One region of the Arthrobacter sp. LFS091 genome, then DNA from elsewhere that is predicted to be linked to it. Evidence: riboswitches for the same ligand, from Rfam matches in the RefSeq annotation. Region 1 holds a riboswitch; each other region holds the start of a gene.
The links. A riboswitch is a leader RNA that binds a small molecule or an ion and turns the genes downstream of it on or off. The one in region 1 is predicted to bind thiamine pyrophosphate.

Region 1 (3,274 bases):
GGCTGAGTGCAGGATGGCGAGTTGCTTTGGGTCTGATGCGTCCAGGGTCCGCAGGTATTCGCCGTAGCTGATCCGTCCGTCCCAGGGTTTACCAAGGGCCGTGGTCTGCCTTTTGAAGTGCCGCAGGGAGCGTTCATCCGGTGCGGGCATGGTGCGCAGTATGCCAACCTTGCCGTCCAGCATCAGCTGAGCTGCCGCCATCCCGGTCATGAGTGAAATCTGCGCGTTCCAGTCCTCCACCGGCAACGACGGGGCAGCAACGATCCTGTACCCGCCGCCGTCGGCCGCTCGGACGATCTCCTGTTCGGGCATGTTCAGGCTCGCGCCGCCGCGGAGGCGTTCGAGTTCAACCCGCTTCAACCCCACTTCCTTGAGGAGCTGCAGTACGGGCGGTGCCGTTCCGTCGTCGATCTGCTCCTGGACGCCCTTGTAACTTAGCTTGGCCCGGCTGCGCACGGTGGCGCGGCCTACTGTCACCGTCACTGCTTCGGCCTGCGCGTCGAGGACGAAATCCCAGACAAAGGCGCCACAGTCCTGCTCTGCCAGCAGGCTGCCGGCATGTTCGCTGATGATTTCCGGGTGCAAGGGAATGCGTCCATCCGGAGCATAGAAGGTCTGGCCGCGCCGGCGTGTCTCCGTGTCGAGGGCACCACCGGGAGCCACGAAGGACGGAACGTCGGCGATCGCATAGAGGACCTTGTAACCGTCACCGGCGCGCTCTATGAACAGCGCCTGGTCCAGGTCCGTCGACGTGGCGGGGTCGATGGTGACAAACGGAATGTCCCGAAGGTCGCGTTCAGGCAGCTTCAGGTCCGCCACGGCTTCTCGGGCTTCTTCCACTGCCCCCGTGGGGTAGGCGCCTGGGAGTTCCAGCTCCGTCCGGAGTGCGGCGAGGGCCGCTGCGAGCTGGTCCGACGAGTCGTCGACGTTGGGTGCAATCCGATGATGTGACACGAAAATCAGGGTAGCCCGGATTCCGGGGATCACACCATGTCAAGGCCGCACGGTGAGCGACTTTCGCTAAATTGAGTCCAGGGCTTCCAGCAGCGACTTGGCAGCCGCCGTCGGGTCTGCGGCTTCGGTGATGGCACGGACAACCACGATCCTGCTGGCCCCCGCCGAAAGGACCTGTTCCACGTTGCCCAGGTCGATGCCGCCAATAGCGAACCACGGGAGCTGCACGGCGCCGTCGGTCGTTTCCGTGGCACGCCTCATCGCTTCTGCGGCATATGTGACCAGGTCCGGCCCAACGGCTTGGCGCCCCGGTTTGGTGGGTGTCGCCCAAACCGGACCGACACAGAAATAGTCCAGGCCGCCGTCGCCGGTAGAAGCGGCAATGGCCGCATTGACCTGCTCCGGAGTGTGCGTGGAAAGTCCAATCGCGGCAGGGGCCGGGAGGAAGGTCCGGGCCACCGGAAGGGGCAGGTCCTTCTGGCCCACGTGGAACACAGGAGCCCCGGAAACACTGGCAATATCGGCCCGATCGTTGACAGCCCACAGTCGGCCGTGCCGCTCAGCCACACTCCGCAGGATGGCCAGCAAGTCCAGTTCTTCGGCTGCCTCGATCGACTTGTCCCGGAGCTGGATGATGTCCACCCCACCCTCGAAGGCGGCATCGACGAAGTCTTCGAAATCGCCCTGTCGCTTCCGGGCATCGGTGCACAAATAGAGTCGGGCTGAGGCGAGGGATTCAGGCTGGGTCATGGGAACCAGAGTAGTTCCTCTACACTGGGCACGTACTGCGGGAGCCGCGACGTTCGACTATGTGACCGTCCGGCTGAGAGGGCTTCAGCGCCGACCGCTTGACCTGATCCGGCTAATACCGGCGTAGGGAAGGGAACACATGGCAGACGCCATTCATGCAGATGTAGCCATTATCGGCGGCGGCATCATCGGGTTGGGCACCGCCCACCAACTGCGCAGGCTGGGCCGCTCAGTCGCCCTCATCGACCCTTGGCCCGCTAACGGCGCAACTTTCGCAGCGGCCGGGATGCTGGCACCCGTCAGTGAACTGCACTACCAGGAAGAAGAACTCCTGGAACTCATGGTCGAATCCTCCCGGCTGTGGCCCGCTTTTGTTGGCGCGCTCGCCGGAGGGGCGCACGCCGCCGGATACCGCACGACGCCGACCCTCGCCGTGGGTGCCGACGCCGCCGACCGCCGCGCGCTCGCAGACCTCCGGGTGGTACAGAAGGCTGCAGGCTTGGGAGTGGAGCCATTGGCCCTCCGGGAGGTGAGGGAGCGTGAGCCCTTGCTGAGTCCCCAAATTTCCTGTGCCTTCGACATCCCCACCGACCACCAGGTGGATCCCCGCAAGCTCGCCGCCTGCCTTTTGGCCGAACTTTCGGATCACTCTCCCGATGATCCGAGCTGGGTTACGGGGGCGGACAACGGATTCGCTGTGAAAGCGCTGGCACATCGTCTCCTGTGGGATGAAGGCAGGGTCTCTGGAGTCGAACTCGAGTCAGGCACCAGGGTCTTTGCCACCGAGACGGTGGTCGCAAACGGTCTGGGCGCCGCCGGCTTGGACGGCGTGCCCGAAGGGCTCACGCTGCCCCTGCGGCCGGTCTATGGTGACATCCTCCGGCTTCGGGTTCCGGACAACCTGCAACCTCTCGTTACCTCCACCGTCCGGGGGATAGTGCGGGGCGTTCCCGTCTACATCGTCCCCCGCGACGACGGCACCGTGGTGATCGGAGCGACCCAGCGTGAGGACGGACTGTCCACGGCCTCCAATGCCGTCTCAGCGGGCGGCGTCTACCAACTCCTGCGCGACGCCCAGGTCCTGGTCCCCGCGGTCGCCGAACTCGAACTCCTGGAGGCAACAGCCCGCGGCAGGCCAGGGACGCCGGACAACGCGCCGTTGCTTGGCCGCGTCGCCGGAACCAATGGCGACATTGAGGGTTTGGTGGTTGCCACCGGGTTCTTCCGTCACGGAGTCCTGCTGACACCGGTAGCCGCAAGGATTGTCGGCGAACTGATCAACGGATCGACCGATCCACAGTGGGCCCCTTTCCGCCCCGACCGATTTACGGCCAGCGCACCCGATCCACGGAACTTCGTCCCAGCACACGCCCGCAGCAAGGAAAGCGCATGAACATCAAACTCAATGGATCCGACCATGCAGTGGCCGATGACGCCTCTGTGAGCACCCTCGTCACCGCCATCACCGGCCGCGAACTGGACCACAGGGGACAGGCGGCCGACGGCGGCAAGCTGGGTGTCGCCGTCGCGCGCAATTCAGAGGTGGTGCCGCGCAGCCAGTGGGCGGCAA
Region 2 (3,274 bases), on a different contig from region 1:
AGGGCATTGAGGGGCAAGCCTCCTCAACCAAGATCCTTGCACCGGAATTGCTGTACGGCGAACCCGACCTGACCATCAAGGTAGTGCGCGACGTCTTCAACGAAGACTTCTCCAAGCTGATCGTCTCCGGCGACGACGCATGGGACACCATCGAGGCCTACGTGACCTACGTTGCCCCTGACCTGGTGGGCCGCCTCGAGAAGTGGACCAAGGACCAGGACATCTTCGCTGCCTGGCGCATCGACGAGCAGATCCACAAGGCCCTGGAACGCAAGGTCTTCCTGCCCTCGGGTGGTTCGTTGGTCATTGACCGCACCGAAGCCATGACCGTGGTGGACGTCAACACCGGAAAGTTCACCGGCAGCGGCGGCAACCTCGAAGAGACTGTCACCAAGAACAACCTCGAAGCTGCCGAGGAAGTAGTCCGCCAGCTGCGCCTGCGCGATATCGGCGGCATCATTGTCATCGACTTCATCGACATGGTCCTGGAATCCAACCGCGATCTTGTGCTGCGCCGCATGGTTGAGTGCCTTGGCCGCGACCGTACCAAGCACCAGGTCGCTGAAGTCACGTCGTTGGGCCTGGTGCAGATGACGCGTAAGCGCATGGGCACCGGCCTCCTCGAGGTCTTCGGCGAGCAGTGCGAGCACTGCGCCGGCCGTGGCGTCGTGACACACGATGAGCCGGTGGAACACCGCCGTGCGAACGTTGTGGCCGCTGAGCACCACCGCCCGCACACGGAATCGACGCAGCAGCAGCCGGCGGCCCGTACGGAACGGAAGCGCCGCCGAGGCAAGGGTGGGGGACAGGCTGTTTCCGAAGCCCCCGCTCCGGTTCAGTCTGCGCCGGCCGCGCACGCGGCCTCGCCAACGCACCCGGAACCGCAGGACCCTGCGCGCCAGGCAAAGGCCGAGGCAACCCGCGCTGCGTTGGCTACCATCGCGGCTGCAGCACACGCTGCCCACCTGCACGACGACGAGCTTCACCGTGCAGAGGAACTGGCGCGGTCAACTCATCAGACGGCTGCCGACGAACCCGTAGCTCATGGCAACGACGAAGAATCAACGGCCCACGAGGCAGCAGTCCGGGAAGCACGCTCCACCCCGGTCCTGCGTTTCGGTGGCGAAGAAGTCGCTTTGCCGTTCGTTGAACACCAGGACGAACCACAGGCGGCCAAACCGGCAATGAGCCTGGATCTGCTGGCGGAGGCATTCTCCCACCTGGGAGCGGCGCCGGAGGCGGAAGCGGAACCAGCTGCCGTCCGCGAAGCTGTTGCTGCCCCGAAGGTGGCTGCCCCGGCTCGGGCCGCTGAGCAGGATCGGGAAGCCGCTTCGACGTCCGGGAGTCGCCGAGGTCGCCGTAACCGCAGCGCAAGCAGGGCCCAAGGTGCGGCCAACGAAACCAGCGTTGAACACCATGAAGTGACTGCGTCGGCGCCACAAGGTTCGTCCCACGAGGCTAAGGCCCCTGTGGAACCAGCCAAAAAGGCACCCGCAGACGAGCCCATCATCCTGGGAGTCGGCGTGCCGGCTTCCGAGCTCTGATCCGCTCACGGCTTATCGGACCCCGTAGCAACTGCCCCGGCAGTCGCTACGGGGTCTTTTGCGCGTCCAGGACGTCCATGGCCAGACCTGGGGACGTCAATGGGTCATATCCGGGCCCCTACGCAGCGCTGTTCCCGGGCCGGGCTGCTTCCCGGTTAGGCTGGGGGACAGACACGGGGTGCCTGGCGTTGGGCCGGGCTGAGATCCAGACCCGTTGAACCTGTCCGGTTAGCACCGGCGAAGGGATGTCCACATGACTGCAGCATATTCTCCTGTCTACCCGGTTGCTTCGGGCAGGCCAACACCGCGGGTGCTGAGTATCGCCGGCTCCGACCCTTCCGGTGGGGCAGGGATCCAGGCGGACTTGAAGAGCATCGCGGCCCACGGTGGTTACGGCATGGCTGCAATCACCGCCCTCACAGCCCAGAACACCGTGGGCGTCAGCGCCGTCCACGTGCCCCCCGTCGAATTTCTGCGCCAACAACTGGACGCCATCAGCAACGACATTGAGATTGACGCCGTCAAAATCGGCATGCTCGGCGACGCAGAGGTCATCGACGAAGTCCGCAGCTGGCTCGAAAAGGTGCGTCCCGCCGTCGTGGTCCTGGACCCGGTGATGGTGGCAACCAGCGGAGACAGGCTCCTGCGCGAGTCCGCTGAGAAGGCGTTGCGTTCGCTTTTGCCCCTGGCAGACCTCCTGACCCCGAACCTTCCCGAGCTGGCGGTGCTCCTGGGTGAAACGGAGGCGACGGACTGGGCTTCGGCGCTGGACCAGGGTAAGCGGTTGGCCGCTGAGTACGGGAACACGGTCCTTGTGAAGGGCGGCCACTTGGCGGGAACGGCGTGTCCTGATGCTTTGGTGAATACGAGCGGGTTGCTGCGGCAGGACGTGGTCGAGGTCGACGGGCCCCGCATCGATACCCGGAACAGCCACGGCACAGGGTGTTCGTTGTCGTCCGGCCTGGCCACGGTGCAGGTTAGCACGGGGGACTGGGAAGCTTCACTGCGGGAGGTGAAGCCTTGGTTGCTTGAGGCTTTGAGGCACTCCGGGGCGTTGGAAGTAGGACGAGGAAGCGGGCCGATCCACCACTTCCACCACCAGCGGGGTCTGAGGCCCGGCGAGTTCGCCGCGACTTTGTGGGAACACGCACGCGCGGAGCTCGAGGCGATCCATCGGCTTGGCTTCATCGATGGCCTTCAGAAGGGCAGCCTCCCGGAATCCGCGTTCGGCTATTACCTGGCACAGGACGCGATCTACCTCAACGGCTACTCCCGGGTCCTGGCCCGGGCCAGCGCCCTGGCTCCTACTGAAGACGAGCAGTTGTTCTGGGCCAAGGGCTCCCGGCAGTGCCTGGAGGTCGAGTCGGAATTGCACAGGAACTGGCTCAGCAGCCGCGACGTGTCCGGAACAACGGGTCCCGTGACCAAGTCCTATGTGGACCATTTGCTGGCCTGTTCGGCATCGGGAAGCTACGCGGTGCTGCTGGCGGCGATTCTTCCCTGCTACTGGTTGTACGCGGAAGTGGGCCAGAAACTCCACCACGCCTACGTGGAAGCAGGTTCCCCTGTGGACCACGCATACGCGGAGTGGTTGAAGACGTACGCCGACGAAGACTTCGCCGAGGCAACCAGGACTGCGATCAAGCTCACGGACGCGGCGGCCCTTGCGGCCTCGCCGGCGGATCGCGAGGCCATGATGGAAGCCTTCACCCAGTCCTGCCGCTACGAAA
Region 3 (3,274 bases), 350 kb from region 1:
CGCCTCGCTGACCAGGTGGTCGGCGCTTCCGGCAAAGGCGCGCGGCTCGTATTCTGCCGCCGTGGCAATGGTGGCCGCCAGGGATGGCTGGTCCTCAAAGAGGATGGCGGTGTGGAACAGGCCCGCTTCCCCACGGCCCGGGATCTGCAGACCTGAGGCAGGCGCCAGGTGGACAACAGGCTTTCCCGTGCGGCCCAAGTACAGTCCGCCATCCTGCTCGGCCACGATGTCCAGGCCCAAGGCGCGCTGGTAGTAGTCGCTCATGACCTTCATGTCGCCTACCTTGAGCATGACGGTGCCCATGGTGAGTTCGGCAGGAAGAAGATCCTGGCTGTTTGCTGTAGTCATGTGAAGCTCCTGGGTTTGAGGCTGCCGCCCTTTCGGCACCTTCTACTAGTACTAAATTACTTGAAGCTTCAATTTATTCCTAACGGATGATCCCGCCACGTAAAACGATGTGCTGGAGTTCGGCCACGGTGTTGAGGGCGACCCGCGGATCTTCACGGCAGAGAACGACGTCGGCACTCGCCCCTTCGCTGATGGCTTCGGCACCCAGCCACGCCCTTGCGCCCCACGTTGCGGCCTCCAGGACAGCGGAAGGCGGCAGGCCGGCGTCGTGCAGTTCCTTCATCTCGTCCGCAATCCGGCCGTGCTTGATCACGCTGCCGGCATCGGTGCCCGTGTAGATGGTGACACCGGCTTCGAAGGCCTCCAGCACGCGGTCGTGGCGGCGTTCCCACAGCTTCGCCATGTGATCTGCGTAGACGGGGAACTTGGGCGCGGCCTGGGCGGAAATCTCCGGAAAAGTCGCAATGTTGACCAGCGTAGGGACAATCGGAACGCCCTGCTCCACAAGCCGCGGAAGGTGCCGCGGCAAGAGGCCCGTAGCGTGTTCGATGCAGTCGATATTGGCGTCCAGCATGTCGTCAATGGTGTCTTCTGCGAAGCAGTGGGCCGTAACCCTGGCTCCCTCATCGTGCGCGGCCGAAATGGCGTCCTTGACCAGCTTGGCCGGGAAGGACGCGGCCAGGTCACCAATGCCGCGATCGATCCAGTCGCCCACGAGTTTCACCCAGCCATCGCCGTCACGGGCTTCTTTGCGGACGGTCTCCACGAGCTGTTCGGGATCGATTTCATGGCCCAGTCCTCGGAGGTACCGCCGGTCCCTGGCTATATGCCGGCCAGCCCTGATCAGTCGCGGCAAATCCGCGCGCCCTTGGACCCAGCGCGTGTCACTGGGCGATCCGGCATCACGGATCAACAGTGTGCCGGCCGCCAGGTCTGCCCTTGCCTGGGCGAGGGTGGTCTGCTCATCAACCGCACCGCCCGGCCCCAAACCGATGTGGCAGTGGGCGTCGACAAAGCCGGGCAAGACCCAGCCGTCGAGCACAACGTCCGGTGCCGCCACCGGCTGGATGAACGTCAGGCGACCGTCAACGGACCACATGCCCCTGCGCTCCCTGCCTGCTGCTACGAGCACCGTACCGCTGAATTCGATGATGTTGGCCATGGCAAAAAGCCTAGCCCTGTACGTGCCTGGCAAGCCTGCAACGCCATATGACTGTGCGGCCGCAGGCAGCTGTGGTAGCTTCGTCTACGACCACACGGGGGCCCCTGCAGGGGCTGAGATCGGACTGAGGCAGTCTGCGACCGTTGAACCTGTCCGGGTAATGCCGGCGAAGGAAGTGAGCAGTCCCTTGAGCACCACAGAAACACAGCACAGCCCTGCCCAAAACGCGACCGTCGTTAAGACCGGGGCACCGGAAACCGTGACGCAGTCGCTGAAATCCCACTCGCTGGGGTGGCTTGAAGATCCCGAACATGGCATTCGCGTTCCTGTCACCGAGATCGCACTGGAACCCTCCCCCAATGGCCAAGCCAACCCGCCCCTGCAGGTTTATCGAACTGCCGGACCGGGCAGTGATCCGAGAGTCGGGCTGGAACCGTTCCGTGCACCCTGGATCGAAGGCCGGGGCGACACGGAGCCGTACTCGGGCCGTGAAAGGAACCTGCTCGACGACGGCAAGTCCGCGGTCCGGCGCGGTGCGGCATCGGCGGAGTGGAAGGGCGCACAACCGGTGCCCCGCCGCGCCGTCGAGCAGAAGACCGTCACACAGATGCACTACGCCCGGAAGGGCATCGTGACGGAGGAGATGCAGTTCGTGGCCTTGCGCGAGAACTGCGATGTCGAATTGGTCCGCAGCGAAGTTGCCGCCGGACGCGCCATCATCCCCAGCAACATCAATCACCCGGAATCCGAACCGATGATTATCGGCAAGGCGTTCCTGGTCAAGATCAACGCCAATATTGGCAACTCCGCGGTGACCAGCTCCATCACCGAGGAAGTCGACAAACTGCAGTGGGCGGCGCAATGGGGTGCCGATACGGTCATGGACCTCTCCACCGGCGATGACATCCACACCACGCGGGAATGGATCATCCGCAACTCCCCTGTTCCAATCGGCACGGTTCCCATTTATCAGGCACTCGAAAAGGTCAACGGCGAGGCCAATAAGCTCACGTGGGAGATCTTCCGCGACACCGTGATTGAACAGTGCGAACAAGGGGTGGACTACATGACCGTCCATGCCGGGGTGCTGCTGCGCTACGTCCCGTTGACTGCCAATCGCGTCACCGGCATCGTTTCCCGCGGCGGCTCGATCATGGCCGGCTGGTGCCTGGCCCACCACCAGGAGAACTTCCTCTACACCCACTTCGACGAACTGTGCGAGATCTTCGCCAAGTACGATGTCGCCTTTTCGCTCGGCGACGGGCTGCGTCCCGGCTCCATCGCGGACGCCAATGATGCCGCGCAGTTCGCAGAGCTGGACACCCTTGCCGAGCTGACCCAGCGGGCGTGGGAGTTCGATGTCCAGGTCATGGTTGAAGGCCCGGGGCACATCCCCTTCCACTTGGTACGTGAAAACGTCGAACGCCAGCAGGAACTGTGCAAGGGTGCCCCGTTCTACACACTGGGCCCCTTGGTCACGGATGTGGCGCCCGGCTACGACCACATCACCTCGGCCATTGGCGCGACCGAAATCGCCCGCTACGGCACGGCAATGCTCTGCTATGTGACACCCAAGGAACACCTTGGCCTGCCGAACAAGGACGACGTCAAAACCGGTGTGATCACCTACAAGATCGCCGCCCACGCCGCTGACCTCGCCAAGGGGCACCCTGGCGCGAACGAGCGCGACGATGCACTGTCCAAAGCCCGCTTCGAGTTCCGCTGGCGCGACCAGTTCGCCCTGTCCCTCGATCCTGTGACAGC

Region 2: another riboswitch for thiamine pyrophosphate. It lies ahead of thiD (bifunctional hydroxymethylpyrimidine kinase/phosphomethylpyrimidine kinase); the one in region 1 lies ahead of thiO (glycine oxidase ThiO).
Region 3: another riboswitch for thiamine pyrophosphate. It lies ahead of thiC (phosphomethylpyrimidine synthase ThiC); the one in region 1 lies ahead of thiO (glycine oxidase ThiO).

The regions. Positions count from the first base shown of each region.
Region 1 covers NZ_JBFPFP010000005.1:25,659-28,932, forward strand. Annotated here, with positions in the region: gene ACNQOP_RS10405 (RNB domain-containing ribonuclease) at 1-954, opposite strand, end outside; gene thiE (thiamine phosphate synthase) at 1,021-1,704, opposite strand; TPP riboswitch at 1,732-1,851, shown strand; gene thiO (glycine oxidase ThiO) at 1,844-3,097, shown strand; gene thiS (sulfur carrier protein ThiS) at 3,094-3,274, shown strand, end outside.
Region 2 covers NZ_JBFPFP010000001.1:534,470-537,743, reverse strand. Annotated here, with positions in the region: gene ACNQOP_RS02500 (Rne/Rng family ribonuclease) at 1-1,544, shown strand, start outside; TPP riboswitch at 1,709-1,807, shown strand; gene thiD (bifunctional hydroxymethylpyrimidine kinase/phosphomethylpyrimidine kinase) at 1,798-3,274, shown strand, end outside.
Region 3 covers NZ_JBFPFP010000005.1:370,992-374,265, reverse strand. Annotated here, with positions in the region: gene ACNQOP_RS11935 (VOC family protein) at 1-348, opposite strand, end outside; gene ACNQOP_RS11930 (amidohydrolase family protein) at 428-1,510, opposite strand; TPP riboswitch at 1,595-1,702, shown strand; gene thiC (phosphomethylpyrimidine synthase ThiC) at 1,698-3,274, shown strand, end outside.